DNA from 4 places in the Pelotomaculum schinkii genome. Region 1 is predicted to be linked to each of the others. Evidence: riboswitches for the same ligand, from Rfam matches in the RefSeq annotation. Region 1 holds a riboswitch; each other region holds the start of a gene.
The links. A riboswitch is a leader RNA that binds a small molecule or an ion and turns the genes downstream of it on or off. The one in region 1 is predicted to bind molybdenum cofactor.

Region 1 (8,031 bases):
TTATTTTTATTCCCCAGAAAAGCAAATGAGCTCCTATATTCTTCAGCATATAGGTAGCCTGGTCGTCATCCCCTGATGCGGCTCCCCCGGTGGTAATTACCAGATCGGCTTGCTGCATCAGGTTTTCCAGGTGCTCCTTGAGGCATGCGGCGCTCTCGCCGCCGCTCACCTCCACATTGGTCACCTGTCCCCCGTCCTCCAGCGCCAGCGCGGCTATAAGGGGACCGTTGCTGTCCCTGAGCTGGCCTGGTTCGGGTATATTGTGGTAAGACACGACGCCACCGCCCAGACTGAGCACCGCGACCTTGGGCCGCCGGAAAACCGTGACATTGCTCTTCCCGAATGCCGCCAGCACGCTGGTGAGGCCGGGGCTGAGGCGAGTACCGCGCGATACCAGCAGGGAGCCGGCCTGGAAATCCTCTCCCGGCTCTCTGATGTTATCGCCCTGCAGGACTTCTTCCGTGAAAACAACCCGCTCTCCCGAAAGCCTCGCAATTTCATGCGGGACAACGGCTGTGGTACCGGCCGGCAAAGCGCATCCTGTCGCAACATATGCGGCCTGGCCTGAACTCAGAGGGGAGGTCGCTGTTTTGCCGGGACTCAGACGCTCTTTAACCACATAGCCCCCACCCCCACAGCTGTTAACGCCGGCGCACACCGCGTAGCCGTCCACCACCGCCTGCGGGCAGGGAGGCAAGCTTTGATCGGCATACAAGTCCCGGGCGGCGACACGCCCCAGGGCCTGCAGCAGGGGAACCGTCTCCCCCGGTAAAGGAGCTGTGAGGCTCAGTAAGATATCCTGAGCCTCTTCAAGTTTCACATTTCGCAGCACAAAAACTCCTCCCCGCGGCGCTGCCTTCAGGTAGCCTTGCCGAAAGAGCAGGCCGGGTATCTACAAGCCTCGCATTCCTCACACAGGCCGCCGTGTCCCAGCGCCACGATTTCGGGGCGGCTGATGCGTTCGCCGGCGAAAATGCGCGGCAGGATGAGATCAAAGATGGTAGAGTTGTTGAACATGACGCAGCCGGGCAGGCCGCATACCGGCACATGTCCCAGGTAAGCCAGCATAAACATGGCGCCGGGCAGCGACGGAGCCCCGTAGGTGACGACCTCGGCTCCGCTGGCCCTGATCCCGGCGGGAGTCACGTCGTCCGGATCTACCGACATCCCGCCGGTAACCATAACCAGCCCCGCTCCATCAGCTATCAACATGCGGATTTCCTTGGAAATCACATCCGGATCGTCCGGCACAATAATCTGACCGAGCAGCCTGGCGCCGAAAGGAGCGATCTTCTTCTTGATAACGCTGCAAAAGCCATCTTGAATGCGCCCTGAATAAACCTCGCTGCCCGTTGTGACAATCCCCACCCAAAGTGGTTGAAAGGGCTTTACAGATAAGAGCGGGCCGGGCTCGCTGCAGATTTTTTCGGCCTCCTCCAGGATCTGACGCCGGACTGCCAGCGGTATGACCCTGGTACCGGCAACGACCTGCTCTTTGCACACAACCCTGTTGTTGTGCAAAGTAGCCATGACAATATCCTCCAGGCTGTTGGCCCTATATAAACGGCTCGCCTGTACTTTTAAGAGACCCTCACGCGCCGCACGGATATTGACCCGGCCCTGATTTGGCTGATCCCAGTAGAGGCCCGGCCCGGCGGCATGCCGCGCCAGACTCAAGGCGGCCTCATCCTCGTGGACAAGGTCGTCCTCCGGCTCCCATACATAGATGTGTTTCTTGCCCAGATCCAGGAGTTTGGGGATATCCTCGGTCGTTACAACCTGGCCTTTTTGGTATGCGCGTCCCTTTTCGCAGCCGGGAACAATTTTTGTAATGTCATGACACAGGATCATGCCAACCGCTTCCGTCACCGGCACCTTCCGCATGCAATAACCTCCTAGATCTTCTCTATTCTTGCGGCAGCGACCTTATACTCACCGGTTTTCGTAATGGGGTCCAAACCGTGGCTGGTCAGAGCGTTCGCCGGGCTTGCCGTGTAGTGGAACGACATCCAGATCATTCCCGGCGGCACCCGGTCCGTAACTTTAATTTTCGTGGTAAGCTGCCCCCGGCGGGAAAATACCTTGACTTTATCGCCGGTTGTCACCTGCAGCCGCGCGGCGTCCTGCGGATGCAGTTCGGATTGCTCTTCCGACCACATGCTGTGAATGCCGGTTGAATAAGGAGTGGTCACGTTATAGTGCTGCAGGATCCGGCCGGTGGAGAGCAGGAAAGGATATTCTTCATCCGGCATTTCGGCGGGCGGAATATGATCGATGCCCTGGAAGATCCCCTTGCCGTGGCTGAACGTCGTACCGTGCAGGACAGGTGTGCCCGGATGCTCGAGCGACGGACAGGGCCACTGGATGCCGCGTTCTTCCAGCCGCTCATAAGTGATCCCGGCCATGGACGGCGAGAGGGATGCCATTTCCATCCATATTTCTTCCGGGCTGTTGTAACCCATGGGATAGCCCATCTTGGCGCTCAGGGCCATGATGGTCTGCCAGTTCGTCTGTCCCGGCACGGGTTTGATCGCCTTGCGGACCCTTTGCACCCGGCGTTCGGTGCTGGTAAAAGTCCCGTCGGTTTCGGCAAAACTTGCCGCCGGGAGGATGACATCGGCATATTCCGCCGTTTCAGTCAGGAAAAGCTCCTGGACCACCAGAAAGTCAAGCTTCTCCAGGGCGGCGCGGATTTCGTTGCTGTTGGGATCGGTCAGGACGGGGTTCTCACCAAGGATATACATGGCTTTGACTTTCCCTTCGTGGGCCTTCTCAAACATTTCCGGAATCATCAGGCCCACTTTGCCGGGCAGCTCCACGCCCCAGGCCTTTTCGAACTTGGCCCTGACAGCGGGGTCGATTACCTTTTGGTAGCCGGAGAAGACGTTCGGGAGCGCTCCCATGTCGCAGGCGCCCTGCACGTTGTTCTGGCCCCTGATCGGGTTTACCCCGGTGCCGGGCCGGCCCAGGTGTCCGGTCAACATGGCCAAGTTGGCCACACTCATCACGTTGTGGGTGCCGCAGATGTGCTCCGTAATCCCCAGCGTATAGAACAGCATCGCCCTATCCGTTGTAGCGTAAAGGCGCGCCACCGCGTACAGGTCTTCCACCGTTATGCCGGTAAGGCTGGAAACATACTCGGGCGGGTAGTTTTTGACGGTTTCCTTAAGCACTTCAAAGTTCTCGGTCCGATTGGCGATGAATTCCTTATCGTGCAGGTCCTCGTTAATAATGATATGCATGAGTCCGTTTAAAAAGGGAATGTCTGTACCCGGCTTAATGCGCAGCCAGTAGTCGGCTTCCTCCGCCAGGTCGATACGCCGCGGGTCAACCACGATCAGCTTCGCGCCTTTGCGCGCCGCCTGCCTCATTTTATACCCTATAATCGGGTGCGCTTCGGTAGTATTGGTCCCTATCAGCATCAATAACTGGGCATGGTTGGTAATATCATGAATAGAATTGGTCATGGCGCCACTGCCAAACGTTGTGGCCAAACCGGCCACGGTGGGGGCGTGTCAGGTACGGGCACAGTGGTCGACGTTGTTTGTGCCCATCACCGTCCTCGTAAATTTTTGCACCAGGTAGTTTTCCTCATTGGTACACCTGGCGGAACTTAAGGCCGCAAAAGAGTCCGGACCGTATTTCTCTTTGATGCCGGCAAGGCGGGTAGAAATCAGGTCCAGCGCCTCATCCCAGGAGGCGGGGACAAATTCGCCGTCTTTTTTCACCAGCGGCGTGGTGAGACGCTTTTCGTTTTTCACGAAATCCCAGCCAAACCTCCCCTTGACGCAGAGAGCCTTGCCGTTTACCACACTGCTGGGGTTGGAGCTTACGCCTATCACTTCACCGTCCTTTACGCAAAGGTCAAAGTTACAGCCGGTGCCGCAGAACGGACAGGTCGTTTTGACTCTTTGGAACTCCCAGCGGCGGCCTTTGCCGTGCATTTGTTTTTCGGTCAGCGCCCCGGTCGGACAGACGGAAACACACTGGCCGCAGAAAACACAGTCCGACTCCACCAGTTCATCTTCAAAAGCAGTGGTCGTTTTGGCATTGAAGCCCCTGTAGGCAAAATCCAGGGTGTTTTGACCGGTGACCTCGTCACAGGCCCGGACACACTTGCCGCACAAAATACACTTGTTCATATCACGAACGATAAAGGGATTGGTCGTTTCAAGCAGGTAAGCGTGCTTTTCTCCCTTGAAGGTGCTTTCCTTGACCCCATATTCATAGCAATAATCCGCCAGCTTGCATTCGCCGGCTTTTTCGCAGGTAAGGCAATCCAGCGGGTGGTTGGCAATCAGCAAATCGAGGATGGTCCGCCTTGCCTCCATCACATCAGGTGAATGCGTTTCCACCACCATGCCAGGGGCCACGGCTGCCGCACACGAGGCCACCAGACTGCGCGCTCCTTTCACTTCCACGACACACAACCGGCACGCCCCAACCGAACTCAAGCCATCCTCAAAACAAAGATGCGGGATGTCTATCCCCATTTGTTGGGCGGCTTTGAGGATCGTGGTACCTGCCGGAACTTCAACTTCATTTCCATTGATACTTAGCTTGACAAGCTCCAATATTACCCCTCCTCTCAGATTCCAACCTGCACAATTACAATTGCAACATCTACATATCTGCACCACTTACAACCAGGCGACCGTGTTGTTTTCGCTGAACATCAGTTAAAATTTAGCATTAAATTATAGCACCACCCTCTCCCCAACATAATAAAAAGCTTTGTCCCCATCTGAAAAGGGCAAAGCTTTAGAGTGAAAATAAAGCTATGTTCTCCTTTTCGCAACGGAAGGCGCGCCAATTTCTCAGAGCGCCCTAACGGCCAATAACCATGGCTTTACAGCTGTAGGTTAGGTGGCTAGGAGAGCAATTTTAAAAGAAGCAGTCATGCGCGGCAATGTGCGGCCGCTATAAACAAGAAAAAAGCCCTGTCCCATTTGTAAAAAGGACAAAGCTTTACGGCAAATAAAGCCATTTTCTCCTTTCCACAATGGGAGGCGCATCAGTTTCCCAATGCACCCTAACGGCCTGACAACCATACCTGCGGCTAAGGCTTACAGACTCGGAGATTAACTATGCAAATTTTCTACAGTTAATATTAGAATTCCTGCAAGATTCAATAAATTTATTTAAGTTAGTGGTTATTTTTTATTTTATATAACCAACTCATGGTCTTCCTGCGCTGAATAAATTTACAAACACGGTAAACAATACTTAAAAAGTAGAAATGGAGTGATGAAAGAGTGCAGATGAACATGTATCAGCCATCCAACCAGTTTCAACAAAGTCAGTTTCAGCAAAACCAGTTTCAGCAAGCGCAAGTAATGCCGGAACCCCCAAAAGTCATCTCAACCAAAGACAGCCTGTACCTGCAGGACGCCATGACCTGGGAATTGACCTCCATGAAGAAGTGCTTCCATTTTTCCAGAGAGGCCGTGGACCCCGAAATCAAGGCTGCTTTAGATCGAGTGGGGCAGCTCCATATGCACCACTATCTGAGGCTTTTGAACCATGTTAATCCGGCTAATACGGCAAATCGCTAAGAAAGGGTGAAGTGAATCCATGAACCAGCAAAATAAAATACAAAATCCCCAGGCCAATATGGCCCAGCCTAAAGGGCCGCAAATGAACGACCGCGACATGCTCAACGATACTCTGTCAAGCTTAAAATACCTGACTGACAACTTCAACGTTTTCAGCCGGGAAGCCAGCCACCATGCGCTGCACCAGGACGTTGTGAATATGCTTATTGAAACCCACGCCCATACCAGAGACATGTACAATCTTATGTTTCGCAAGGGCTGGTACTCGCTTGAAATAGAGCAGCCGCAAAAGTTGCAGCAGACTCACCAGCAGTTCGCAGGTTACCAGAACCAGTTCCCTTACGGCGGCATGGTGATGCAGTAAGGTCGGCTAAGACACCTGGCAGCCGCCAGGTGTCTTAGTATTTGGATTAAAACAGACCTTAATTAATTGATAAGTAATTGATAAGTTGGTTCCCTGCCAGATCATGCGCCGGCACAAGCACTCTCAGGAATAAGCTGGAAACTGAATTTATATTATGGTATTTGCAGGAAAATCCTTTGCCGTAAACGAAATTTATAGATTTGACATGAGGGGTATCACGACCACAGGAGAGTATCTGAAGTATCGAAAGGAGGCTATTTTGTGGATAATGATAAATTTCAAGAACTGGTCTTACAACAACTGCAGGCTCTTACCGGAAGCGTTCAAGCCGTTGGAGAAGGACAAAAGGCATTAGAAAAACGACAAACAGCATTAGAAGAAAGACAAAGCTCACTGGAAAATGGACAAAGGTCACTGGAAGAAAGGCAAAGGTCGCTGGAAGAAAGACAAAGATATCTGGAAGATGGACAAAGGTCGCTGGAAGATGGACAAATAGCGTTAGCGGAAGGACAAAAGATATTAGCAGAAGGACAGCAGTCATTGCATGATCGCCTGGACCGGGTAGAACAAAGCCAAATACGATTAGAGCAGGGACAGCGTAAATTAAGACACGATGTCGGCGAGATCAAAAAAGAAGTGAGCTATATTTGGGGCGACATAAAAAAAATCGATGCCCGCTTAACTGCACATGACAAACTGCTGGCTACAAAGGACCCGGCAAGGATTAAGTAAAATAGTAAGTTTTCATGATACGTGGCGCCGCTTGCGGCATGGGCAACGAAGTTATTAAGTTATACCTTTAATCCGGATTTCCCTACCGCAGCGGCGGCAGTTTTTGCCGTCCAGGCCTGAGAGCTTCGTGCTGTAGCCAAATCTCTCAATCAGTTTCTCACCGCAGTCCGGGCATACCGTGTCGCTCGCGCCCAGGTTTGGGGCATTGCCGATGTATACATACGACAGCTTCTCTAAGGCTGTCTCCCGTGCCCGCTCCAAGGTCTCCAGGGGGGTGGGCGGCAGGTCCACCTCAAAGTTGGGGAAGTAGCGGGAGAAATGCAGCGGGATCTCCCGGTCAAGGGAGGCTACCCAGTCCACCAGGCGGCTGATTTCCTCCGGAGTGTCATTTAACCCGGTTACCAGCAGGGTGGTCAGCTCGACATGGCACTTGCCATGCGCGATTTCCACCGTGCGCAGGACCGGCTCCAGCCTTCCCGCACAATTCTTACGGTAATAGTGGTCCGTAAAGCCCTTAACGTCGATATTCATGGCGTCAATATGGGGAAGGATTTCCCGCAGAGGCGCCTCGCTGACATAGCCGTTGGTCACCAGGACGTTTTTCAAACCGGCTTGATGCGCCAGCGGGGCAGTGTCCGCAATAAACTCGTACCACATAAAGGGCTCATTGTAAGTGTAGGCAATACCGATATTGGGGTAGTCCCGGTCCAGCTCCTGCCGGGCCATGTCCACCGCCTGCCGCGGGGTAAACTCCCTCGCCGGCGGGTCGCCGTGGGCAATGGTCCAGTTCTGGCAGAAGCCGCAACGCAGGTTGCAACCGAAGGACCCAAAAGACAGTATATAAGAGCCGGGGTAAAAGTGGTAAAGCGGTTTCTTTTCAACCGGGTCCAGGCCGCCGGAGGTTACCCGGCCGTAATTTACCGCGTAAAGGACGCCTCCGTGGTTTTCCCGGACCCGGCAGAAACCGGCTCTTCCCTCCGGAATGGAGCATATTTTGGGGCAGACCTGGCAGGTGACCAGGCCTTTTTCTTTTTTCTCGTAGAACATTACTTCCCGCACCGGCAGCGCCTCACCTTAAAGAGGTTTTTCGAAAAGCAGTTGGTAACGTATGCAATAGGGACGATCCTCTTTGCACAGGGTAACGGACTTAGACACCCATGCTGCTGACGCAGCTCCAGCAGCAAATGGTGCGAATGAACCAGCCAATGAAAATGCACACCAGGGAGTGATAATGGGGGACATATGTCTTGTCATCTGCCCCACCTGTCTCAAAAACTTTGCTCGAAAAGGCTTGACTTGCGGGCTTGGGGGCTAAAAAATAGTCGTAGGCCGTAAGGCGTAAGGCGTAAAAAAATGGCTGGGGATCATCCCTCACCTTTT
Region 2 (8,031 bases), on a different contig from region 1:
GGAAGTTAAAAGCGCGGCCCGGGCAATGGGCAGGTACTTATCCCGGTGCAGGACGTGTACAATCAGCGCCGTGCTGAAACCGCCGCCCGCCAGGGCGATACCGCACAGGAGGTCAAACCCGATCCACAGGCCCCAGGGCCACTGGTCGCTCAAGTTGGTGACCGCTCCCAGACCGAAGACAAAACGGTACAGGGCAGCCGCCACAGCGCCAAGCATTAACATAATCAACAGTATTCTGAACCAGGTAATTCTAAAGCTCCAATTCCTTCCATACATACATTCTCACCTCCATTTATCTAAAATTCTATTCTTTGGGATCGACAGGCCCGTACAAGTCTTCCTCGTTATGCACCTCAGCCCGTCTCTTGGTATAAGCCCGCATGGCGGTCAGGAGGGCGCCCCAACCGACGAAGATGTAGGGAGTCCACTTGAGCACATCCCAGGTCAAGGAGGGGATTGACCTTTGCGTTACAGGGCGGTTGAATACTTCCGTCTTGAAGCCGATTTGATCAAAGGGTACATCCGATATATACAGCCAGGAAGTACCGCCGTATTCTTTTTCTCCGTAGATATGTTTAATGTACCTGGGGTCTTTGCTCATCCTGTCCTGTGCCAGTGCCAGCATTTCATCCCTTTCCCCGTAGGTTAAGGCGCCTGTGAGGCATGCCGTTACACATGCCGGCTCAAGTCCTTCTTCCTTCGTGCGGTCGTAACAAAAACGGCACTTTTGCACGTACGGAAGAGCCTTATCCCACTGGAAGCCGGGTACGTCAAAGGGGCAGGCGATCATGCAGTAGCGGCAGCCGACGCAGTAGTCCTCATTCAGTTCGGTAGGCTTGTAAATAACCGCCCCTTCTTTAGTCTTGACAAATGAGTGGGTAAAGCACGCCGACTCACAGGCTGGCTCATTGCAGTGCATGCATTGTCTTTTAACGAAGCGCCACTTGAGCTGGTCGCCTTCTTCGAGCACATAGGAGCTTACGTTGGTCCAGGTATCGGCGCTTAATTTCCCCGGGCTGTCCCAGTTGTTGGAGAACTCGCTCGGCTCGGCCGGCAGGTCGTTCCATGACTTGCACGAAACCATGCAGCTGCGGCAGCCGATACACCTGGTAATATCCACCAGGACACTCTTTGACATCGTTACACCTCCGGTTTCTGCTTTGATTTAAGGTGTTATTTCTAGACTTCTTCACGTTGCAGATGAAAGCTTTTTATTCCGGGATCATCATTTTGGGATCCCCGACGCTGGGTGTTATGACGTTGGCTGTGCTGCAGTAATTTCAACTGGTTGATTAACATAGCCTTCCTGCAACGCCAATAGGTCCAGGTGGACAGTATTGATGTCTTCCCAGAATAAATCCAAATTGCTGCTGTCAAACATCATGGCCTCATTGAGAGTTTTTATATAGCCGTGACAGTTGTCGCAATAATAAACGCGGTATTGCTCCATTCCTTCCACGCTGAAGAACCGCGATTCATTACTGGAGCAGTAAGGGCAGCCCAGGCGCTGGAATCTCCATCTTGCCTCACACATACCGCAGTACAGATATCTCTTCCCTTCTTCCTTTTCAAGCAGTGCCAGGGTGGGTTTGCCGCCGCAAACCGGGCAGGCGCCTTTTAGCCATTGTTCAGGGGCAAAAAAAGTAGAGACCTTACGTGCGTACTGCTTCATAAACGGTTTGACCACATGGTTTAAGATAAAGCCTAAGCTTTCAGGGGATAATTCCTCATTGAAAGATTCCAGCAGGTTTGTACCAGGTGTGAAGGCCTGCATAACAAAAAGTTCTCTTGCCTCAGCGGCAGCCGGTAAAGCGCTTAAAATTTTGTTTATATCACCCTCCAAGTCCGGTTTATGCTTTACAACGATGCCTGCAACGTCTTTTAAAACATCAAAAAACATATCCGCATTTGCCTGCGGTGGGCAGACCTTTATTATAGGCACATCATTTTCCCTTAACGACTTTAATAACCCAGCCTGCGGCCTAACAACCGTAACTGCATCATCCGGAAGAACAATCTTTGTAAACTCCTTGTTGAAATCAATAAGCATTTGCTGAACCGTATTGTTTGTCATTCTAAACGCTCACTTTCTATGAGTTTTCCAGAACCCTCCTTGTGAATGAATTAACAAAATACTCAACAAGTTATATGTGTTTATATATGCACCCCCTTTAAACAGTTGTATATGAACCATGCTTCACATTTGGCCGCATTTAGGCTGCCAAAATCCAACTAACCATTTCTTTAAAGAGGACCCCTTACGGATAAGACTCTAGTAGCGCTATTTATAAGATTTAGAATGGATAAATACCTCTAAAAACATAAAGGTAAAGCTTTATCCAACGTGAAAAGGACAAAGTTTTACCTTTGTTTAAAGATCTCCTTTCCACAATGGGAGGCCCAACAGTTTCCCGGTGAACCCTAACGGCCAGAAAACCATCCAATTGTTTAGGTTGTAACTGGCTCGGAGAAACATAATGATATTTTTCAAAAAACATTAATTATTGCAAAGCTATATCAATAGCTCTAAAAGCAAAAAAACTTTGTCCAATGTGAAAAGGACAAAGTTTTACCTTTGCTTAGGAGATCTCCTTTCCACAATGGGAGGCCCAACAGTTTCCCGGTGCACCCTAACGGCCGGTAAACCATACCAATTGCTTAGGTTATAACCCGGCTCGGAGAAATATAATGATAATTTTCCACTAAATATCTAAAATTCCTTCTAAATTACAATAATACAAAATATTTTTTATGCAAAAATTTTTAATATTTCCTTTTTTATAAGTTGCATCAAACGGGGGAGTGTGTTTTGAAGGGTTGGTGACAGCTCGGTTTGGTAACCGATAACCTCAGGCTGGATACCAAAAATTATCGTAGGGGGAAGCTTATTCATTTTAGTCGCTAATAATAATACTTCGCTAAGATTAATATCGTGCAGGGAGATGAGCTGGCCTGTGGATTCAATAAGCAGCTCATCTCCGGGAACACGAAAAATAGCTCCTGGCACTGCCCCGGCTTCAACGCAATCAACTATGATAGCGTAATCTGCTTCTTCCAGCCAGTACAGCAGGTCAATCCCGGCGGTGCCACCATCGACCAGTTCGACATTACGAGGCAAAAGCTCCTTTTTCATCTCCCGGATGAGATGTATGCCAATGCCCTCATCACCCAGAAGCAGGTTGCCAACGCCGATAACAAATACTTTTTTGCTGTTCTCTTGATCCATTTTCAGCAGATCCTCGCAGGTGCGTTTATAGGGGCCGCTATGGCGGCGCCACGTATCATGAAAATACCAGCCGATGCAGGTGCGATTTCAATTTATTATATGATCTTCGAATTGCTCAGTATTTGGCCCAACTGTTTGATAAAATTGGTATGCAGCAGTTTATCAGTGTCACCCAGGGCTTCCTCAAGGTCTTCATCAAAGTCAATTGAACCTAGAAAGGGGACCTTTAAGCCGGCCAGAGCCTCTCCGGCGGGGGAATCCTTTTTTATTTTCATGTTCTCCAGGACTCCGATGACCGGGATGCGGAGTTCCCTCAATACCGATAATTCCTTTTTCATTACTTCCCGGGCTACCCGTGACGGTGTTGTGACCAGGAGAAACTCAACCCTCTCCATCAGGCGGATTACATCCAGGGTTGGGTCACCGGTGCCGGGAGGCATATCAACAATTAAAAAGTCCAGTGACTCCCAACGGGTTATGGCCAGTATTTCAATGATGGCATTGGAGATTTCTCCGCCGCGCAGCGGAGAAGGTTGACCACCGCTGAAGAACGTGATTGACATGAAACGAATACCGTTGACCAGCGGTGGTATGATGCCCATGTCTTCCTCTGGGGAAACCCCTTCAATCCCCAGGATTACGTGAGAAGAGGGACCGCAAAAATCCAAATCCAAAAGACCCACCCGGTAATTCTGACTAGCCAGATATAGCGCCAGGGCTGCCGCGGTTTGGCTTTTGCCGATGCCGCCCTTGCCGCCAGAGACAGCAATGATCCTGTTGATGTTTCCCAACCTTTTATTAATAATATTTAGTCTTGGATCCATTATTTCTCCCCTTCTATTGAATCGATCCACACGCCGCGCCCCTGCAGTATTTCAAAATCCGGACTGCCGCACTGGGTGCACCTCATATAAGTATGGGCAACTTCGGGCACAAAATGGATAGCTTCTTTTTCGTCCTCTGCCAGTTCTTTGGGAGTATCACGGTAGTTCCAAATATTGCCGCAGACCTTGCACTTGAGGATGCACCTGTCTATCTCCAGGTAAATATTTTCCAGGTCCACAGGAGGTTTGTACAATTCAACCATATTTTCCAGGGCGAATTTAAAAATATCAAGTTCAATCGACTGTAATTCACCGATTTTTACCGTAACCTTAAAAACCTTGCTTAGTTTTTCTTTTTCGGATTCTTTCATGACGGTAACGATTATGGATTCCGCCAGCGCCCATTCGTGCATAATATCCATCTCCGGTATTTGTATTTTATATCGCGTACATTCTTTGTTTATTATAAAACAAGTAAGCATGCTTGGACAAACAAGAAAAAATGGGGGGATGTGATCCCCCCGCCAAAAAAGACACTTTTGCTTGGCATTTAAGCATGGAAGCTTGGTCCGTAGCTGGTGTGCGTGCTGTGAGTATGCTCTTCCTTGGGCAGGATAGAGAAGTTCTCTACGATAAACAGGTAGGCCAGGGCCAGCGCGCTCCACATGCCGATGGTAATCAGGAATTCCCAGATGCTCGGGAAGTAGCTGCCGCCCACGCTCTTGGCCATCCCGGTGAAGACCACATTCATGCGGTTAAACACAACACCAACTACCACCAGGAGAGAAGCCGTTACAACCCCCCACAGCTTGGTACGGATGGAGGGGATGGCATACATGAAAATCGGCAGCAGGACAAAGACAATCATCTCGATTAAGAACATGTTGCTTTCGTAAGAACCGTTGAAGGCCATCCCGAACACACCACGGTAGTTGAGATCGATCATCTTGACTATAAAGTAGATGATCATCATCCACATGGTCAGCTTGGTCATGCTTTGAAATACCGGCAACTCTGGCTGACGTCCATAGGCTCTCGACGCCAGGGTGCCTTCAACGGTGACCATGGCCGGCCCCAGGAAGAAAGCGGACCAGACGAAGAAGAACGGGATCAGCATGGACCACCACAGTGGGTAGAGCTTATCAATAGCAACGATGTAGAGCGAACCCAGGGAGGATTGGTGCAGGCTGGGCAGGACGATGCCAAGGATCAGCAGCGGCGTCATCATGTAGCCCAGGATCTTTTTCAAAGCGGGGAACTTCACCTTCTCAAAGAAGATATCACCAAACTCCAGGACCTGGATAGTCGTATATAGTGAAATACACCAGAATACTTCGAACAATACCGAGTGGAAACCCCAGTAAAAGAAAGGCCTCCAGAAGTTAAACCATCTCCCGATATCCAGGAAGAGGCTGACCAGGGAGATAATGTAGCCAAGCAAGGAAGTCAACAGCGCTGCGCGGGCGATGGGGAGGTATTTATCCCGGTGCAGGACGTGGACGACCAGCGCCGTACTGAAGCCGCCGCCGGCCAAGGCGATGCCGCACAGGAGGTCAAAGCCAATCCACAGGCCCCAGGGCCACTGGTCACTCAGGTTGGTTACAGCCCCTAGGCCGAAGATGAAACGGTACAGGCAAGCTGCAGCCGCGCCAAGGACTAATATGATCAACAGTATTCTGAACCAGGTAATTCTAAAGCTCCAATTTCTTCCGTACATATATTCTCACCTCCAGTTAACTGAAATTTACTCCTTGGGATCAACAGGACCGTACATTTCCTCCTCATTGTGCACCTCAGCGCGCCTCTTGGTGTAAGCGCGCATAGCGGTCAAGAGGGCGCCCCACCCGACGAAGATGTAGGGGGTCCACTTGAGCACATCCCAGGTCAAGGAGGGGATTGATTTTTCCGTAACAGGACGGTTGAATACTTCTGTCTTAAAGCCCAGCTGAGCGAAGGGGACGTCTGAAATATACAGCCAGGACGTGCCGCCGTACTCTTTTTCTCCGTAGACATGCTTGACGTAGTTGGGATTGTTGTTAATCCTCTGCCAGGCCTCGGCCAGCAGTTCTTCCCTGTCCCCGAATTTCAAAGCGCCGGTGGGGCAGGCCTGGGTACAGGCGGTTTTAAGGCCTTGCTGAGTGCGTTCATAGCAAAAAGTACATTTTTCAACGTAGGGGAATGCTTTTTCCCACTGAAACGTCGGTACGCCAAAGGGGCAGGCGATCATGCAGTAACGGCAGCCCACGCAGTAGTCCTGGTCAACCACGGTTGGCTTGTAAATAACCGCCCCTTCCTTGGTTTTAACGAACGAGTGGGTGAAGCAGGCCGACTCGCAGGCGGGCTCTTTGCAGTGCATGCACTGTCTTTTGACAAAGCGCCAGACCACCTCGCCGCCGTTTTCACTGATGCAGTTGTTTACTACCGTATATGTGTCGGAATTTAATTGCCCCGCATCCAGGTCATTTGAAAACTCCGTCTTTCTGGATGGTAAATCGTTCCATACTTTGCAGGCGACCATGCAGCTCTTGCAGTCAATGCATCTGGTAACGTCTACCAAAACACCTTTCGACATCTTAACACCTCCGGTTTCTGCTTGGAGTTAAAGCGTGAGCAGAATTTTATGAACCTACGCTTTTCTGATATTAACCAGGAAAGCCTTGGATTCGGGAATCATGGTGTTGGGATCACCGACTGCGGGAGAGAGCTCGTTGGCAGATGCGCCCGGTACCCTTCCCTGGTAACCCCAGTGCCATGGCAGACTGACTATTTCCAATTCCTTGCCGGCCACTTGCAGCGGCTTAACCACAGGCATGACATTGGCCCTGCATTTGATTTCGCCTCGCGCGGAGCTTACCAGCACCCAGTCGCCGGGTTTGACGCCCAACTTATTGGCCAGGCTTAAAGAAATCTGGGCGAACATTTCCGGCTGTATTTCAGCCAGGGTGGGGCAGTTTCTAGTGACGGCGCCGCTCTGATAGTGTTCGACCAGACGTGGTGTGGTGCCGATGTAGGGGAAATCTGGGCTGGCTGTTTCCGCCAGCCTGGCAAAGTCACCCTTGTACCTGGTTGCCAGAGGGTTGCTTTGGTATTTGCCCATGGCATTTTTAACCGGGCTTTCAACCGGCTCGTAGTGCTCAGGCAACGGCCCGTCTTTCATACCCGTTGGAGCAAACAGGCGCCCTTGTCCTTCGGTGGTCATGATAAAGGAATTGACGGCCGACTTGTCCGGAGTAATAAAGGCCCCGGTTGCGGCATCCTTAAACCCGAAGTCAGGCACGTCGTTGTTGACCCATTGTGTTCCATCCCAGGAAACCAGCATTCTTTTCGGATCCCAAGGTCTGCCGGACGGGTCGGCAGAGTTGCGGTTATATACGATACGTCTGTTGACAGGCCAGGCAAACGTCCATTTGGGGAAGAGCCCCAGGCCGCTTTTGTCTTCACGGTCGCGCCGCTGTGAAGCAGGTACTTTGGCCACCGGATCGACAAACATGTAGCCGGCGTAAATCCATATACCGCAAGCCGTAGTGCCGTCATCTTTTAATTTGGCGAAAGAATCCAGAATGGTTCCATCCCCCACTACATAACCGTTCATCTCATTGGCTATTTTGATGATATCCGGCTCGTCGTGGCCGGGCATGTCGTAGTCCCAGACCAGGTTGTTAATCGGGTCGGTGAATTTGCCGCCGGATTGGTACTCCTTACGGATGGCCTTAAACATATTATAGGCAATCCACAGGTCGCTCTTGGCCTGCCCGGGCGGTTCCACGGCCTTCCAGCGCCACTGGATCCAGCGCGAGCTGTTGGCGACAGTGCCCTCTTTTTCGTAAGAGAAAGCGGTCGGCAGGAGGAAAACCTCTGTTTTGATATCGGCCGGGTTGACGCCGGGACGCTTCCAGAAGGCGGCGGTTTCTGTTTCAAACAGGTCGACAGCCACCATCCAGTCCAGGTTTTCCAGCGCGCTGCGCGCGGCAAGGGCGTTGG
Region 3 (8,031 bases), on a different contig from region 1:
AACTTACGCCTTTCAATTTCTCCCTGTAATTCGTCCAAATTTTCCTGCAGCCGCTTCCGGCTCTCCGCTTCAAGATTGGTGATGCTGCCGATAAACCAGCCCATCAAAAACATTACGCTGATGAGAATAAGATTTTGTTCAAATGCCTTTATAACGGGTTCGTGATAGAACAACATGCTGCTCAACGTCAGGAAGGCGGAACCCAAAAAAGCAATGAACAGGCCGCCGTTTTTGCCCAGTACGGTGGCAGCCACAATAACAGGCAGCAGTATTGCCACCTGTTTGCTGTATGGGTCGTGCGGGAATTGCAGCAAGACAAATGCGGTAACGAGAATGGGAAAAATAACATAAGCTATTTTGATATATAGAATTTTCTTTTGATTTAACAATCTTTCCAAAAACTTATACAAAAAAGCTGCCACAACACCTATTGTTCCTGTAATAAGAGCAAAATAAAGATTTAAAATAGAGCTAAAGCTTTTGCCTAAAGAAAAGGAAATAAAAAAAATCAATATGCAGGCCATCTGAACCCCGATAATATATTCAAAAATTTCCCACTCCCTGGTTTTTTTGATATCCGTCATGTAACTATTACCCCTTTAACAGATATCATAAAAAGAGGTGGCTGCCCACCCCTTTTTATGTATTATTTTCTGAGAGATTCAGGGACTTCAGGCTGGTATTGGCCAAAACCACAAGCGCTGGCGGAAGCTATCCCGGCGAGGAATGTCATCACCGTTACCGCCAAAAGAAACAGCTTATTAGCCAAACCCTTCATTTTTTTCACCTCCTTGTCTCAAAATAAAGGTGCGGTCAATAAAATTCATCAATTGATGTCCAGGCCCGGTCAACATAAAACTGACCCAGATGAGACAAAAAGCGAGGCTTGCCTGTACCACTTTGGCGTGTTCCCAGACACTGTCGCGCAATATGATCGTGATTGCTGCAGCCAGCAAAAAAACCAACAGGGAGTATATTTTAAGTTTTTTCCGTCTGACCGGTGAAACAATCGGCGCGGCGGGGTTGTCAACCGGAGCTAATTTAATGATCGCGGTAAAACCTATTAATAATGCAAGTAAAGCGATGATATCAAGACCAATTTGACTGTATTTGGGAAAAAACATAGCGCCCAAAGACATTAAGGTAGTCGACAATATTGTAATGAAAGCGCACCGCCAGGGAGAGTCGGAGTGCGCGCCGCCGGCGGTGTGCCGGAATAAAAATAAAGTGGCCAGGATGGCAATAGTGGCCGGTAAAATCCCCAGCAAAAAGCCGATCAGCAATATAGCGGAGAGGTTTAGCGAGTTGATGATGATGATGTCGGTGGCATAGGCCAGGACCATTTCTTTTTCCTGGGAAGCGCCGGTTTTCGCGCGCAAGTAGCTTGCCAAGCGCCTGCTGACGGCCATGTAACTCATACTCTCCACATACCCTCCCTGGGTCTTTTAAACTTCGCGTACAAGATCGCGAGCAGAATTATAACTACATTCTGCGGGAAGCCAATCATTTTCCACAGAACCCAATTCGTGTCCGGCAGGGTGCTTATATTTAAATCTAAAAAGTGTGAAAATATGATGTTGTTTAATGATTCAACTGTCGCTACTATTGCTTCAGTGACAAAAGAAGCAATAAATACACTTGATAATTTTGATCTGGTTGCTTTGCACAATAGAACAACCATGGAAAGGATTAAGAACGCCGTGTGCACCCCAAAAGACGCGCCGGCTGTCCTAATTAGATATATGGCTATACAAATGATAGTTGCTGTGGGTATAACAAGCAGCCACCTGATCGGGACCCTTAAAATAGCTAACACTAAGGCAAATGTGCCAGTCATTTCGGGGATGCCCTGCAGCAGAAACCAAACAAATTTTGTGTCCATGGGTCTGCCTCACTCACAAGACGTCTTACTTATTGTTTCGACAAAAAGCTGATATCACCTAGCAATATAACTTAAAATATTCAGACACATTTCGATAAATCTCGACATTATTCCGGGGACCATACACTCCTCATGAGTTGACTGGTTTCTATACGTCTCTTTGGATTGTCCATACCATATTTCTATAAAAATAAAAAAAACCGGATTGGTTCATCCGGATCCCTAACAAAACACATTGTTTCATGGTGGAAATATCCGCCGGGGGATATTGGTTATCCCGCTCAGCCAGATGGAAAACCCCTCCATAGAGGGGGCAAAGTTTATTGTTTTTCCTCACTTGCTAATATTTTTATTGCCTCTGTTTCTTCAACTGTTTTAAGGCATTTTTTCAATTGATCGGTCTCAATTTCTCCGCAAATTATCACAACAATACTATCTTCGATTTCTATGCGGCAGTTGTATTCTTTTTCCTTCCCAATTACCACCGGTATATGCTCCCTCCTTTTTTTGAAATGAATTCCTGACTACCCTTGTCTTAAAATATACTATGACATACGATTGTAATTCATTAATAATTCCAAGAAAAAAGCTCCGGCCACAGAACCTGGAATAATAACCATAAAGCACAAAAAGCCCCGCTCCGGAGAGCGAGGCGATATCCCGCGAAAAAACCGTCTCAAATGGCGGGCCTAAGTTTACTACAGTCGGTCAGAACCAAAACAAGGGCGGTAGAAGGTAAAAGTTTACAGCATAAATGTTTTGACAGAATAAAGGTTTTATTCAATATGCATAGAATTTACTTTTTGTTACTCCGAGTCCGGAGACCTAAGGTATGAAGCGCTATGGTCCCGGACCGATAGGGTTTGCTTGGAAACGGGCAAGCCTCCCGTGTGGAAAGGAGCATGTTTTTTTTGCTATGCTTTTTTACCGCACGTGCGTGCGGTTTTTGTTTTTGCAAGAAAAATTTCAAACTTGTTGGAGGATTGGGATAGTGGTTCAAGAAGTCTGTTTATTTATCAATGGAAACTGGATGACTACCAGGCAGAAGGAAAAAGTAATAAACAAGGCAACCGGTAAAGCTATAGCTGAGTTTTTTTTAGCCGGACCGGCGGAAGTTGATGCTGCTGTTGCCGCTGCGCTGGAAGCGTCCAGGACGAAGAAGTTATCTCCTTACAGTCGCTTTGAGATACTCAAAAAAGCAAGCGAACTATTAATGGACCGGCAAAGCGAACTGGCCTCCATAATTTCTCAGGAGGTTGGGAAAAACATTAAAGAGGCAATGGGAGAAGTTGCCCGCGCTTCCCAGACGCTATTGATTTCCGCAGAAGAAAGCAAACGGATCAAAGGAGAAATCGTTCCTATCGCCGGTTCTCCCGGCAATGAAAACCGCCGGGCATGGACCATACGCGTCCCCCGGGGGGTGGTCTGCGCCATTACACCCTTTAATTTTCCACTCAACCTTACCTGTCATAAAATTGGCCCGGCCATCGCAGCTGGAAATACTGTCGTTTATAAGCCGGCCAGTGCAACTCCCATCATCGGGGCCAAATTGTGCGAGATCATGGCGGAGGCCGGCTTGCCTGCAGGCTGCTTAAATATGGTTATGGGGCCTGGCGCTTTGGTCGGCGACGCCCTGGCCAGAGACAAGCGTATTGCTTACTATAGTTTTACAGGAAGTTCTGAGGTGGGGATAAAGCTTAAGACTTCAGTTGGCTTAAGGCCTATTTCCCTGGAACTTGGCGCCAACTCACCCACGATAGTGCATAGTGACGCGGATATAAACGCAGCGGCTGAGGCCTGTGTCCGTTTTGCCTTTGCCAACGCGGGGCAGGTATGTATATCCGTGCAGCGGGTATATGTTCACCGCCCGGTTTATGATGCGTTTTGCAGGCGGGCTGTCTCCCTGACCGGGACCTTAAAAGTCGGCGATCCTTTGGAGCCAGCCAACGATTTAGGTTCCATGATCAGTGAAAATGAATCAGCAAGGGCTGAGGAATGGATTCATGAAGCCGTTGCCGGAGGCGCCGAGATATTGATTGGCGGCCGCCGCCGCGGACCGTTCCTGGAACCTACCATATTAACCAATGTTCTTCCTGAAATGAAGTGCGTTTGTAATGAGATTTTTGCCCCCGTTTTCTGCATTATTGCCTATGATACAATTGATGAAGCCATCGCTTTAGCCAATGATTCCCGTTATGGACTGCAAGCGGGTGTGTTTACTAATTCCCTTGAGATTGCATGCCGTTGCGCTGAAGGACTGGAAGCCGGCGGGGTAATTATAAATGATGTTTCTACCTTCCGTACAGACCTTATGCCCTATGGCGGCTGGAAGGAAAGCGGCACAGGTAAAGAGGGGCCTCGTTATGCAATAGAGGAGATGACTGAAGAAAAAGTCGTTGTGATAAAACTCTAGTGCCGGCATCAGCAAGAATATACCCAACCGTCCCAGAACTACCCGGCCAAAGTGCCGGGGTTTTGCTTCTTATAATATTTCTTTATGATTACTTCACCAGTACATGACAAAATATACAATACAAGTGCTTCAGCTATAGTTTTATTGTATAATTTAAATAAGACAAAATAAGAATAAAATACAATTATACCAATGGGGGATAGTATGGATTTAATTCGAGAGTCAGACCTTCCCGGAATCGGACGAAAGTTTCAAATCAATACACGCAGTGGAGATAAGCTCGTTGTTGTTATTCACGATGACGGAAGGCGTGAAATCTATCATTTTGATAACGATGACCCCGAAGAAAGCATATCAATGGTTACACTTGATGATGCCGAGGCCCGCCGTGTGGCAGGTATTATCGGCGGCATGTCCTATATGCCGAGGGATTTGGAATCGGTTGATGTGTGTTTTGATGAAATGTTTATTGAATGGTACAAAGTTGAGCCGGGCGCCAAATCGGCTGGTATGACGATCGGCGATTTGGGCATTCGCAAAAGAACAGGCGCCACTATTATTGCTATTGTGAAACGTGACCAGATCAAAATAATCAATCCCGGGCCGGAGCAAATAATCAGGGAAGGGGCAACCCTGGTGATATTGGGCGAGAGGGCAAAGGTAAAAGCCTGTAAACACTTAATCCAGCACGGGAGTCTTTAGGTAGTGGAGCAGCATTTGCTCTTTGAAGTTGGGCTGGCCCTGGGCATTATTGCGTTTGCCGGCCTATTATCCTCCCGCTTGCGGTTTTCAATTGTACCGTTGTTAATACTGGCCGGGATGCTTGTTGGACCACAAACGCCACATTTTGGGGTTCTTGATTTTCGCTTCATAGATAGTGCTCCATTAATTGAATTCCTGGGACGTTTGGGTATACTCTTTCTTTTGTTTCACCTGGGACTCGAGTTCTCCGTCGGAAGGCTGGTAAAGGCGGGCCGTTCCATTATTCGGGGTGGAATTATTTACATGGCAATCAACCTGACCCTCGGATTGCTGTTGCCCTTTTTACTGGGATGGCCGTTTAAGGAAATCTTAATCGTGGCAGGGATTACAACAATCTCGTCAAGCGCCATCGTTGCCAAAATGATTGTTGACTTAAAGCGTACGGTTAGGCCGGAGACAGAAATGATCCTTGGCCTTATGATGTTTCAGGATGTTTTTGTAGCTGTTTATCTTTCTGTTGTATCAGGCCTTGTCTTAACTGGGGCAACGTCTACCATGAATGTATTGGCTTCAGCAGGACTGGCGCTGGGATTTATTATTGGAATTGTCTTCCTGGGACGTAAGCTTCTCTCACAGTTAAACAGATTATTAAATATTCCCTCTGATGAAGTATTTATGCTGGTGTTGTTTGCAATTCTTGTAATCATTGCCGGGTTCTCGGAAACCATCCATGTTGCAGAAGCTATCGGGGCCTTGTTGGTGGGTCTGGTACTTGGTGAGACTGAGCACCGGGAACGGATTGATAAGCTTGTGGTTCCCTTTCGAGACTTATTTGGGGCAATATTTTTCTTTAGTTTTGGGCTCAGCATCGATCCCCTTGCTCTTGGTGGGGCTGTCTTGCCTGCTTTAGCGGCTGTTGGCTTGACATTAACCGGCAACTTTGCCTCCGGGATGATCGCCGGCCGTATGTCTGGATATTCCCATATGGCCTCTACCAATGTAGGCTTGACCATAACATCGCGTGGTGAGTTCTCCATTATTTTAGCAAAACTCGCCATGGCCGGAGGTCTGTTGCCTATCCTGCAACCTTTTGCGGCTCTTTATGTCCTTATTTTAGCAGTGCTGGGACCTTTGTTGACCAAGGAATCCAGGTGGATCTACATCAGCCTGAGTCGAATATTCAGATGGCCCGCATTAAAAGACAAAGAAAAACCAAAGCAAAAACAAAAGAAAGCAGTCGCAGAAAGTTACTGACAAATAAAGAGAAACTCTTATATATTTAAGTCCAGTTGGAGGCGCACTGCCCGTCGCGCACAGAAAGGACGACTGAATCGTCGTCCTTTCTCCTTAGCTGGTCTTTTGGTTGATTATTTCTTTTAATTGACCCCATTCAGGTTGAAATATTCCCTCCGGCATCAGCTTCAAATCAGGTGATAGAACCGGTTTGATATCCATGTGGGCCAAAACGTCTTTTTCCAGATCGCTGCCGGGCGCAATCTCGATTAGGGTCATGCCTTCCTTTTCAAGTTTAAATACAGCCCGTTCTGTAATATACATGGCAGGCTTGTTAATACTTTGCGCGTACTTCCCGCTGAAGGCAATCTGCTCACAAGCTACTATAGTCCATATTAAGATGTGTAATAATAGTACAAAAAATGGTACAATAAAACCGAAAATGTAAAGGGGTGATAATATGGCTCAAATAATAACTTCAAAAGAAGCTGCAAATCTGATTAATGACGGGGATGTAATAGTTACAGGAGTCGATGGTCTTACCGGATGGCCTCAGGAAATCGTGGATGCTATAGAGGAACGTTTTTTACGTGAAGGACATCCAAAGAACATTACCTCTATCAGAGCATCTGGAGGAGGTAATTTTACTTCACCGACTGCAGAATCTCAATATTTGCATGAAGGAATGATGACGAAAAGTATTTCATCATTCGTGAGTGTATGTCCGGATCTTGCAAAGAAAATAACTGATAATAAAATTATGGGCTGGATGCTGCCGCTAGGAGTTTTTTATCAGATGTACCGGGAGATCGGCAGAGGCATGAATGGCGCCATGTCAAAGGTTGGACTTGGCACATTTATGGATCCGAGAAATGACGGCGGTAAATTAAATCAACTTACAATAGATAAAGGTGAAGATCTCGTTAAATATGTTCCTGATTTTATGGGTGAAGAATACCTTTACTATACGCTTCCCAAATTAAATATAGGTCTCATGCGAGCTACGACGGCTGATAAACACGGAAATATAAGCTGTGAAAAGGAGCCTATAAATATTGGACTACTTTCACAAGCACAGGCGGTAAAAGCAAACGGTGGAATAGTAATATGTCAGGTAGAAAAAATAGTCGAAGTCAATCAAATACATCCTCGAATGGTCAAGGTTCCGGGTATATATATTGATTATATTGTGGTTGCGGAAAAGCCTGACGAAATTATGCAGAACTGGATTAGAAGCAATAAAGATGGATATAATCCAGCATTCACAGGTGAAGCAATTGCCGAATTGGAAGAAATTAAGCCAATGCCGTTAAACGATGTGAAAGTTATGTGCAGAAGAGCTATAAAGGAATTTAAACCTGGATACGTAATAAATTTCGGAATTGGCATGCCAACATCTATCCCAAATGTCCTGAATGAAATGGGGCAAAGCGATATGGTTACAATGATTACCGAAACAGGATGCATAGGAGGAGTCCCTGCCTTGGGAAAGGATTTCGGATGCAGCTGGAATGTAGAAGCTTTATGTGATCATGGTGATCATTTCAGCTTATTTGACGGAGGAAACCTCGACGCGGGAATTTTTGGATTGAGCGAGGTCGATGAAAAAGGTAATGTAAACACGAGTCATCTAAATGGAAAAATTGGCGGGGTAGGCGGATTTGCTAATATTTCTTTGTCATCAAAGCATTTGATCTTTATAGGCACATTTACAGCCGTTGGGATAGAAACCAAAATTGAAAATGGCAAAGTGATAATTGTAAAAGAAGGGAAATTCAAAAAGTTTATCAAAAAATGTGAT
Region 4 (7,925 bases), on a different contig from region 1:
GCAACTACCATGGTGCAGCTCTTGCTGGGCAATGTAGGCCTGCCCGGTGGCGGCCTTAACCCCCAGCGGGGGCAGTCAAATGTTCAGGGCGCCTGTGACGTGGGAATGCTGTGGAATAATATTACGGGCTATCTCAATGTCCCCGATGCGACAAAACATCCCACGTATAAGGACTACCTGGCGGTGGAAACGCCCAAGACGGGATACTGGTCCAACAAACCCAAGTTCCTGGCCAGCCTGCTCAAGGCCTGGTACGGGGAAAAAGCCGCCAAAGAAAATGACTTTTGCTATGACTGGCTGCCTAAATCAGACGGGAAAGACCATTCCCACATGTCTTCCTACGTCTCCCTGGCGGAAGGACATATTAAAGGCGTCTTTTGCTGGGCTGAAAATCCTTCCGTAGCCGGGCCGGATGCTTCTCACGAGGCCAAGGCCCTGGAAAACGCGGACTGGATGGTCTGTGTTGATTTATTTGAAAACGAAACAGCAGCTTTCTGGAAGCGTCCAGGAGTAAACCCGGCGGATATAAAAACTGAAGTTTTTGTGCTGCCGGGCGCTCTCATATACGAATCAGAAGGCACGAGAACAAACAGTTCACGCCATATTCAATGGCGCTGGAAGGCTGTTGAGCCGCCCGGACAGGCAAAAAGCAGTCTCTGGATTGCCGACCGGATATTTAAGGCTGTCCGCCAGGAATACCGTAGCGGCGGCAAATTTACCGATCCTATTTTAAACATGGTTTGGAATTATGATAAGCCGGGACAGGACGGGCCGGATATAGAAAAAATAGCGATTGAAATGAACGGTTATAATGTGGCGGACGGCCGGGTTTTAGGTACTTTCGGCGACCTGAAAGATGATGGTTCTACGGCCTGCGGTATATGGGTTTACGCCGGTTATTATTACGTTGACCCCAATGAGCAAGACCCGTTGTTAAAGATACCCGCTACCAAAAGGCATGGTACGGAGGATAAAAGCGGGCTTGGCGTATATCCGAAATGGACCTTTGCCTGGCCTGTGAATCGGCGCATTGTTTATAACCGTTGTTCGGCTGACCCGGCCGGACGGCCCTGGAAAAAGGATAAACCCTATATGGTCTGGGACGGAACAAAGTGGATTGCCAACGATGTTCCCGATTTCGGCATCACGGACGCGGCTACAAAAGCGCCGGTACCACCGGAAAAGACAGCCAATGCTCCTTTTATTATGCTTCCTGAAGGGCAGGCGCGCTTCTTTGTTCCTGCCGGCTTGAAAGAAGGTCCTATGCCGGAACACTACGAACCGGTGGAAAGCCCGGTAAAAAATTTAATTAGTAAGCAGCAAAACAATCCTATGGCTAAGAGATGGGGAGGCGAATTTGCTAAATTGGCCGAAACCGGCAGCAAAGAGTTCCCTTACGTGGCTACAACCGTCCATTACATTGAACATTATCAAACCGGGGTAAGAACCAGAAACAGCCCCATGCTGGTAGAATTGATGCCGGAACAATTTGCCACCATATCGCCGACTTTAGCCGGTAATTTGGGAATAAAACCTGGAGATGAGATAATTGTAAGCAGCGCCCGGGCGGAAATAAAAATGAAGGCCAATGTTTTACCGATTGTTAAACCCTTAATTGTAAACGGCAGTCCCATTGAAATTGTTTCCTTGCCATGGAGCTGGGGCTACATGGGATTATCCAAGGGAAGCATTGGGAACGATTTAACACCTTTTATCGGTGATGCTAACGTCGTTGTTCCGGAATACAAATCTTTTTTAGTTAACATTAGAAAAGCATAACTATTAGCTTAAGACTAACGAGCGGACCTAAATAACCTTAGTAATTAATCATGTTTTATGGTATCCTTAAAGCAACAGCCTGACTTTTGCAGGAAAGACAAAGAAAAAAACAGCGTAACCACTTGAAACATAGCGGTTGGCGCTGTTTTTGTTTTGTCATAACTTCATTGTGGAAATCAGCCTTTTTTCACATCACCTAAAATATTTTTAATAATAAATGCTTCATGGCCTCCGGTGTAAGAGGGGGTACCGACGTTTTAGGAGCTTTTTTCACAGGAAGGGAGATGACTTTCTGGAAATGGAGTATACCTTCAGGTTCCCCGTATTGGGCATAGCGGAAAAAGGAGCCATTGAGCCGCCGATTAGTTGCCGTAATGGGTGATATTACATAGAGATAATCATAATTAGAGGGAAAATATTAGGGTTAGGAAATAGCATAAGTCGGTAATACTGAACACTTCCCGTCAACAGCTGAAAATGCCCGAAAGGCCCTCCACAGAACTCGAAATCGAGTAGACCGTGATGAGCGGTCTCGTGGGTTCGAATCCCACCCTCTCCGCCATATTGCGTAGCAGCAGGGGGGGAACCAGGAGCTATTTTTCGTGTTCCCGGAGATGAGCTGCTTATTGAATCCACAGGCCAGCTCATCTCCCTGCAGGATATTAATCTAAGCGAAGTATTATTATGAGCAACTAAAATGAATACACTTCCCCCCATTATAATTTTTGGCGTCCAGCCTGAGGTTATCGGTTACCAAACTGAGCTGTCACCAACCCTTCAAAATACACTCCACCGTTTGATCCAACTTATCAAAAAGGAAATATTAAAAATTTTTACATAAAAAATATTTTATATTATTGTAATTTAGAAGGAATTTTAAATATTTAGTGGAAAATTATCATTATATTTCTCCGAGCCAGGTTATAACCTAAGCAATTGGTATGGTTTACCGGCCGTTAGGGTTCACCGGGAAACTGTTGAGCCTCCCATTGTGGAAAGGAGATCTCTTAAGCAAAGATAAAACTTTGTCCTTTTCACATTGGACAAAGTTTTACCTTTCCTTTTAAAGATATTGATATGATATAGCTTTGTTATAAGTAATGTTTTTTGAAAAATATCATTATGTTCTCCGAGCCAGGTACAACCTAAGCAATTGGTATGGTTTGCTGGCCGTTAGGGTCCATCGGGAAACTGTTGGGCCTCCCATTGTGGAAAGGAGATCTCGTAAGCAAAGGTAGAACTTTGTTCTTTTCACATTGGACAAAGTTTTACCTTTCCTTTTAGAGGCATTTAATGATTCTTAATCATTTAAAATATCGATACTGGAGTTCCAGCCATAAGGAGTCCTCTTTCGTGAAACGATGCGTTAAATTTGGCAGCTCAGATGCGGCCAAATATGAGACTGGTTTCCAAGTAACCGGTTAAAGGGGGTGCATAGAGACACATAACTTACCGGGACTTTATTAATTCATTTACAGGGAGGGATAAGGACTTGAGTTTAACCAGGCGTGAATTTATTAAGCTATGTATGAGCTCTGCGGTGGGGGCAAGCCTGCTCACAATTGTCGGACCTGATCTTGAGAAAACACTGGCTCTGGCAGCCGAAGGCAAACCGCCGGTGATCTGGCTGCAGGGGGCCAGCTGTACCGGATGTTCCGTATCTTTGTTAAACAGCGTTGACCCCGCAATTGAAAAAGTACTTCTCGATATTATCAGCTTAAAATATCACCCGAATATTTCTGCCGGGTCCGGCCACCTCATCGCTGAGATCCTGGACGAAGCCGCCACCAAATACAAGGATCAGTTTATACTGGTTGTTGAAGGCGCCATCCCCCTTAACAACGACGGTGTTTATTGTACCATCGCTGAAAAGGACGGGCGGGAAATAACCATGCTGCACGCGGTAAATGTACTGGGCAAAGCGGCCAAGGCCGTGATTGCCGCCGGCCAGTGCGCATCATACGGAGGTATTCCCGGCGCAGCCCCCAATCCCACCGGAGTCGTGGGAGTAAATAAGATCGTTGACGAAAAAAAGGTGATCAATATCTCCCTGTGCCCGATGCAGCCGGACCATTTCCTGGGCACCGTGGTATATATATTGACATACGGCGAGATCCCGGAACTGGACCGGTATGGACGGCCCAAGATGTTTTTCCCGAAACCAATACATGAAAGCTGCTTAAGGCGTGAACATTTTGACGCAGGCAGGTTCGCGCGTTTCATCGGAGATGAGGGCTGCCTGGCCCTGTTGGGCTGCAAGGGCTTTGTGGCTATGTCCGACTGCCCCACCCGCGGCTGGAACAACAACGTCAACTGGTGTGTTAAGGCCGGCGCCCCTTGCTATGCCTGCTCGGAACCGACATTCCCCGATATGTCCTCACCAATTTACGGCGTTTATCCCTTAACGAACAAAACAGCGGCTGCTGCAGCCTATTTGAATCCCCAGAAAACAGAGTTTTTGGAAAAGAACAGAGCTAGCAGAAAACTTGCTGAGTGAGGTGAAATGAAGCAGTGGTACAACGTATTATTATTGATCCGGTAACCCGGATAGAAGGGCACCTGAAAATTGAAGCAGAGATTGAAAACGGCCGGGTCATTGACGCCAAGTCGAGCGGCACTCTATTCCGCGGTCTGGAAATAATCGCCAGAGGGCGGGATCCCCGCGACGCCTGCCACCTGGTCCAGCGGATCTGCGGCGTCTGCCCCATCGCGCACGGCACCGCCTCCATCTTGTGCCTGGACGACGCCTTTAACGTCACCCCGCCTGCCAACGGCAGGATTTTGCGCAACTTGATTCAAGGCTCAAACTACCTGATGTCACACATCCTGCACTTTTACCATCTGACCGCCCTTGATTACGTTAAGGGTCCGGATACCGCCCCTTTCATCCCCCGGTATGAGGGTGACTACCGGCTGCCCAAGGAAATCAACGACAAAGCCGTGGAGCACTATATCCAGGCTTTGGACATCCGCAAAAAGGCGCATGAAATGGGCGCCGTATTCGGGGCCAAAATGCCGCACGTTACCGCCTACACGGCAGGCGGGGTAACGGAAACCGTCACGCCGGAGAAAATTACTCAGTTCAAGGCTTACCTCGTGGAAATAACTTCCTTTATCAACGACGTATATGTCCCGGATGTCCTGGCTGTAGCAGGCGCATATGACGATTGGTTCACCATCGGAGCAGGCTGCAAAAACCTGCTGGCCTACGGCGCTTTCCGGTTAACCGACCAGTTGGACCCGGATGGACAACAACAGCTTTTCAGGCGCGGTATCTACACCAAAGGCCAGTACGCGCCCATGGACCCTAAAAAGATTACCGAGGAAGTTAAATATTCCTGGTACGACGACAAATCGACCGGCAAATACCCCGGGGATGGCGCGACCGTACCGGCGCCGGGCAAAAAAGACGCCTATTCCTGGCTCAAAGCGCCGCGTTATGACGGCATGCCCTATGAAGTCGGCCCATTGTCGCGGCAGGTCGTTAACAAACAGAAAGACGTTATGGAGTTGGGAGATAAAGCGTTTTCAGTTTTGGGCAGGCACTTCGCCCGCGCCCTGGAAACAGCCCAGGTGGCAGCGGCCATGGTGGAATGGCTTGACCAGTTGGCGCCGGGCCAACCCTGTTATGAACCCTTCGATATTCCCAAGGAAGGGTCGGGCATGGGTCTGCACGAGGCGTCCCGCGGCGCCCTGGGGCACTGGATTACCATCAAAGATTACAAAATTGAGAACTACCAGGCTGTGGTGCCTACAACCTGGAACTGCGGCCCGCGGGACGACCGCGGCCAGCGCGGTCCGGTCGAGGAGGCCCTGGTGGGAACACAGGTGAAAGATCCGCATAACCCGATTGAACTGGCGCGTATCGTCCGGGCCTTTGACCCATGCATTGCCTGCGCGGTCCATGTACTGGAAATCAAGGGTGTTTCCAAAGAACCGATGAGCTTTATCGTCTAATTACCATGTATTAAGTCCGAGCGGAAATAGGAGGTGCAAAGATGTCCAATGGCGTTTTGGTAGACATTAGCAAATGCATCGGCTGCCGGAGCTGTGTGACAGCCTGCAAGACATGGAATGACCTGCCCGTTAAAACGTCCCAAAATACAAATCAGTGGGACGCCCCCGTCGATCTCGATTCCGATACCTGGACCAGGATTAGCTGCCACATTGTCGGCGAGGGGAACCAGCGCAAGTGGCGGTTTGTCAAAAGGCAGTGCATGCACTGCAACGAGCCGGCCTGCGAGTCCGCCTGCTTTACCCATTCCTTCGAAAAGACCGAGGAAGGCGCGGTTATTTATAAACCCACCGAATTGGACAAGGATTACTGCGTGGGTTGCCGCTACTGCATGATTGCGTGTCCCTTCAACATACCCAAGTTCCAGTATGAAAAAACGTTCCCGTACGTCCAAAAATGCCGTTTTTGCTACGACCGCCTGCTGGAGAACGAACGGCCCGCCTGTATCACCGCCTGCCCCACCGGCGCCTTGAAGTACGGCAACCAGGAAGAGCTCCTTGCCGAGGCCAGGCAGAGAATAAACAGCAATCCCGGCTATGTCAATCAAATCTACGGGGAAAAGGAATACGGCGGCACATCCTGGATGTATATTTCAGACGTACCGTTTGAACAGCTTGGTTTCCGCACCAATGCAACGCAAAAATCGATACCATCTTATACCTGGGATGTGCTCAAGTGGACTCCCTATATTTTTGTCGGCTGGGGCGCCCTGCTTACGGCAATGAGATTCTTCACCAAGCCGAAAGAAGAGGGGCATAATGAAGCCGAAATGTACGCTCCCGTCGATCCCAAGGAATAAAAACTATTTTTAGATACTGGAGGTGAGAATAGGTGTACGGAAGAAACTGGAGTTTTAGAATTACATGGTTTAGAATACTGCTCATACTATTTGTACTTGGCGCGGTTGCGGCTGCCTTATACCGTTTCATCTACGGCTTGGGCGCGGTAACCAACTTGAACAATGATTGGCCCTGGGGCCTGTGGATCGGCTTTGACCTCTTATGCGGGATCGCTCTGGCGGGCGGCGGTTTCAGCACAGCCTTGATTGTACATGTCCTCCATAAAGATAAGTATCTGCCCATCGCTCGCGCCGCACTGTTAACTTCCTTGTTGGGATACATTATCTCCCTGGTCAGCCTCTTCCTGGATATCGGGAGATGGTTTAACTTCTGGAGGCCTTTCTTTTACTGGGGTTTCCACTCGGTATTGTTCGAAGTGTTCTGGTGCATTGCACTTTACACAACAATCCAGGTCCTGGAGTTTGGGGACATCTTCTTCGAGAAGGTGAAGTTCCCCGCTTTGAAAAAGATCCTGGGCTACATGATGACGCCGCTGTTGATCCTTGGCATCGTCCTGCCCAGCCTGCACCAGTCCTCCCTGGGTTCGCTCTATATCGTTGCAGTTGATAAACTCTATCCCCTGTGGTGGTCCATGCTGATCCCGTTCTTCTTCGTCTGGTCCGCTTTCTTCCTGGGGCCGGCCATGGTCACCGTTGAAGGCACCCTGGCGGCGAAAGCTTATGGAAGGAATCCGGAGCTGCCTGTATTCCAAAGCATGACCAAGGTGACCATGTGGATGATGATCATTTACTTTATCGTCAAGATGATCGATCTCAACTACCGTGGTGTGTTCGGGATGGCCTTCAACGGTTCTCACGAGAGCAACATGTTTTTAATTGAAATGATCGTCTTTATCCTGTTACCGATTTTCATGTACGCCATCCCTTCCATCCGCACCAGGCTGTGGGGGGTTGTAACGGCTTCTCTCCTGGTGGTAGTAGGTGTTGTGTTTAACCGCATGAATGTGGTGTTCACCGGAATGGCCAAGAGCGTGGGCAGCAGCTATTTTCCCAGTATCTGGGAATTGCTCATTACCATCGGCATGTGGAGCTTCCTGGCATTAGCGTACTTGTTCATCGTTGAAAATTTCTCGATTCTGCCCAAGGAAGAGCATACCCACACCACAACCAGGATCTACGATACCGGCTTCCACGCTTAGCCAAACCGGTTCACTTCAAACTTTCAAGAAATTCATAAAAAATCAGGGGGCTGTGCAGTCCCCTGATTTTTACTTCACTAAGATATAAAAATAGCTATCCATTACTGAAAGCCTCAAAACCTATTCCGCCTTA

Region 2: another riboswitch for molybdenum cofactor. It lies ahead of Psch_RS11110 (formate dehydrogenase accessory protein FdhE); the one in region 1 lies ahead of fdhF (formate dehydrogenase subunit alpha).
Region 3: another riboswitch for molybdenum cofactor. It lies ahead of Psch_RS14405 (aldehyde dehydrogenase family protein); the one in region 1 lies ahead of fdhF (formate dehydrogenase subunit alpha).
Region 4: another riboswitch for molybdenum cofactor. It lies ahead of Psch_RS11130 (hydrogenase small subunit); the one in region 1 lies ahead of fdhF (formate dehydrogenase subunit alpha).

Annotation. Positions count from the first base shown of each region.
Region 1 is NZ_QFGA01000001.1:1,776,998-1,785,028, forward strand. It holds gene Psch_RS08235 (molybdopterin molybdotransferase MoeA) at 1-832, opposite strand, end outside; gene Psch_RS08240 (molybdopterin-binding protein) at 859-1,884, opposite strand; gene fdhF (formate dehydrogenase subunit alpha) at 1,896-4,574, opposite strand; molybdenum cofactor riboswitch at 4,770-4,889, opposite strand; molybdenum cofactor riboswitch at 4,975-5,092, opposite strand; gene Psch_RS08250 (hypothetical protein) at 5,262-5,555, shown strand; gene Psch_RS08255 (spore coat protein) at 5,575-5,919, shown strand; gene Psch_RS08260 (hydrolase) at 6,181-6,651, shown strand; gene amrS (AmmeMemoRadiSam system radical SAM enzyme) at 6,706-7,710, opposite strand.
Region 2 is NZ_QFGA01000002.1:17,873-25,903, reverse strand. It holds gene nrfD (NrfD/PsrC family molybdoenzyme membrane anchor subunit) at 1-276, opposite strand, end outside; gene Psch_RS11115 (4Fe-4S dicluster domain-containing protein) at 305-1,138, opposite strand; gene Psch_RS11110 (formate dehydrogenase accessory protein FdhE) at 1,253-2,074, opposite strand; molybdenum cofactor riboswitch at 2,364-2,482, opposite strand; molybdenum cofactor riboswitch at 2,573-2,693, opposite strand; gene Psch_RS11105 (HyaD/HybD family hydrogenase maturation endopeptidase) at 2,750-3,226, opposite strand; gene Psch_RS11100 (P-loop NTPase) at 3,322-4,050, opposite strand; gene hypA (hydrogenase nickel incorporation protein HypA) at 4,050-4,463, opposite strand; gene nrfD (NrfD/PsrC family molybdoenzyme membrane anchor subunit) at 4,601-5,767, opposite strand; gene Psch_RS11085 (4Fe-4S dicluster domain-containing protein) at 5,795-6,622, opposite strand; gene fdnG (formate dehydrogenase-N subunit alpha) at 6,677-8,031, opposite strand, start outside.
Region 3 is NZ_QFGA01000002.1:712,846-720,876, forward strand. It holds gene Psch_RS14380 (ATP-binding protein) at 1-584, opposite strand, end outside; gene Psch_RS14385 (cyclic lactone autoinducer peptide) at 647-778, opposite strand; gene Psch_RS14390 (accessory gene regulator ArgB-like protein) at 762-1,418, opposite strand; gene Psch_RS14395 (hypothetical protein) at 1,415-1,882, opposite strand; gene Psch_RS14400 (hypothetical protein) at 2,203-2,367, opposite strand; molybdenum cofactor riboswitch at 2,680-2,799, shown strand; gene Psch_RS14405 (aldehyde dehydrogenase family protein) at 2,874-4,295, shown strand; gene Psch_RS14410 (cation:proton antiporter regulatory subunit) at 4,500-4,997, shown strand; gene Psch_RS14415 (cation:proton antiporter) at 5,001-6,251, shown strand; partial or broken gene Psch_RS21715 (acyl CoA:acetate/3-ketoacid CoA transferase) at 6,345-6,605, opposite strand; gene Psch_RS14425 (malonate decarboxylase subunit alpha) at 6,691-8,031, shown strand, end outside.
Region 4 is NZ_QFGA01000002.1:28,278-36,202, forward strand. It holds gene fdnG (formate dehydrogenase-N subunit alpha) at 1-1,779, shown strand, start outside; molybdenum cofactor riboswitch at 2,677-2,797, shown strand; molybdenum cofactor riboswitch at 2,895-3,014, shown strand; gene Psch_RS11130 (hydrogenase small subunit) at 3,272-4,276, shown strand; gene Psch_RS11135 (nickel-dependent hydrogenase large subunit) at 4,291-5,736, shown strand; gene Psch_RS11140 (4Fe-4S dicluster domain-containing protein) at 5,778-6,593, shown strand; gene nrfD (NrfD/PsrC family molybdoenzyme membrane anchor subunit) at 6,626-7,792, shown strand.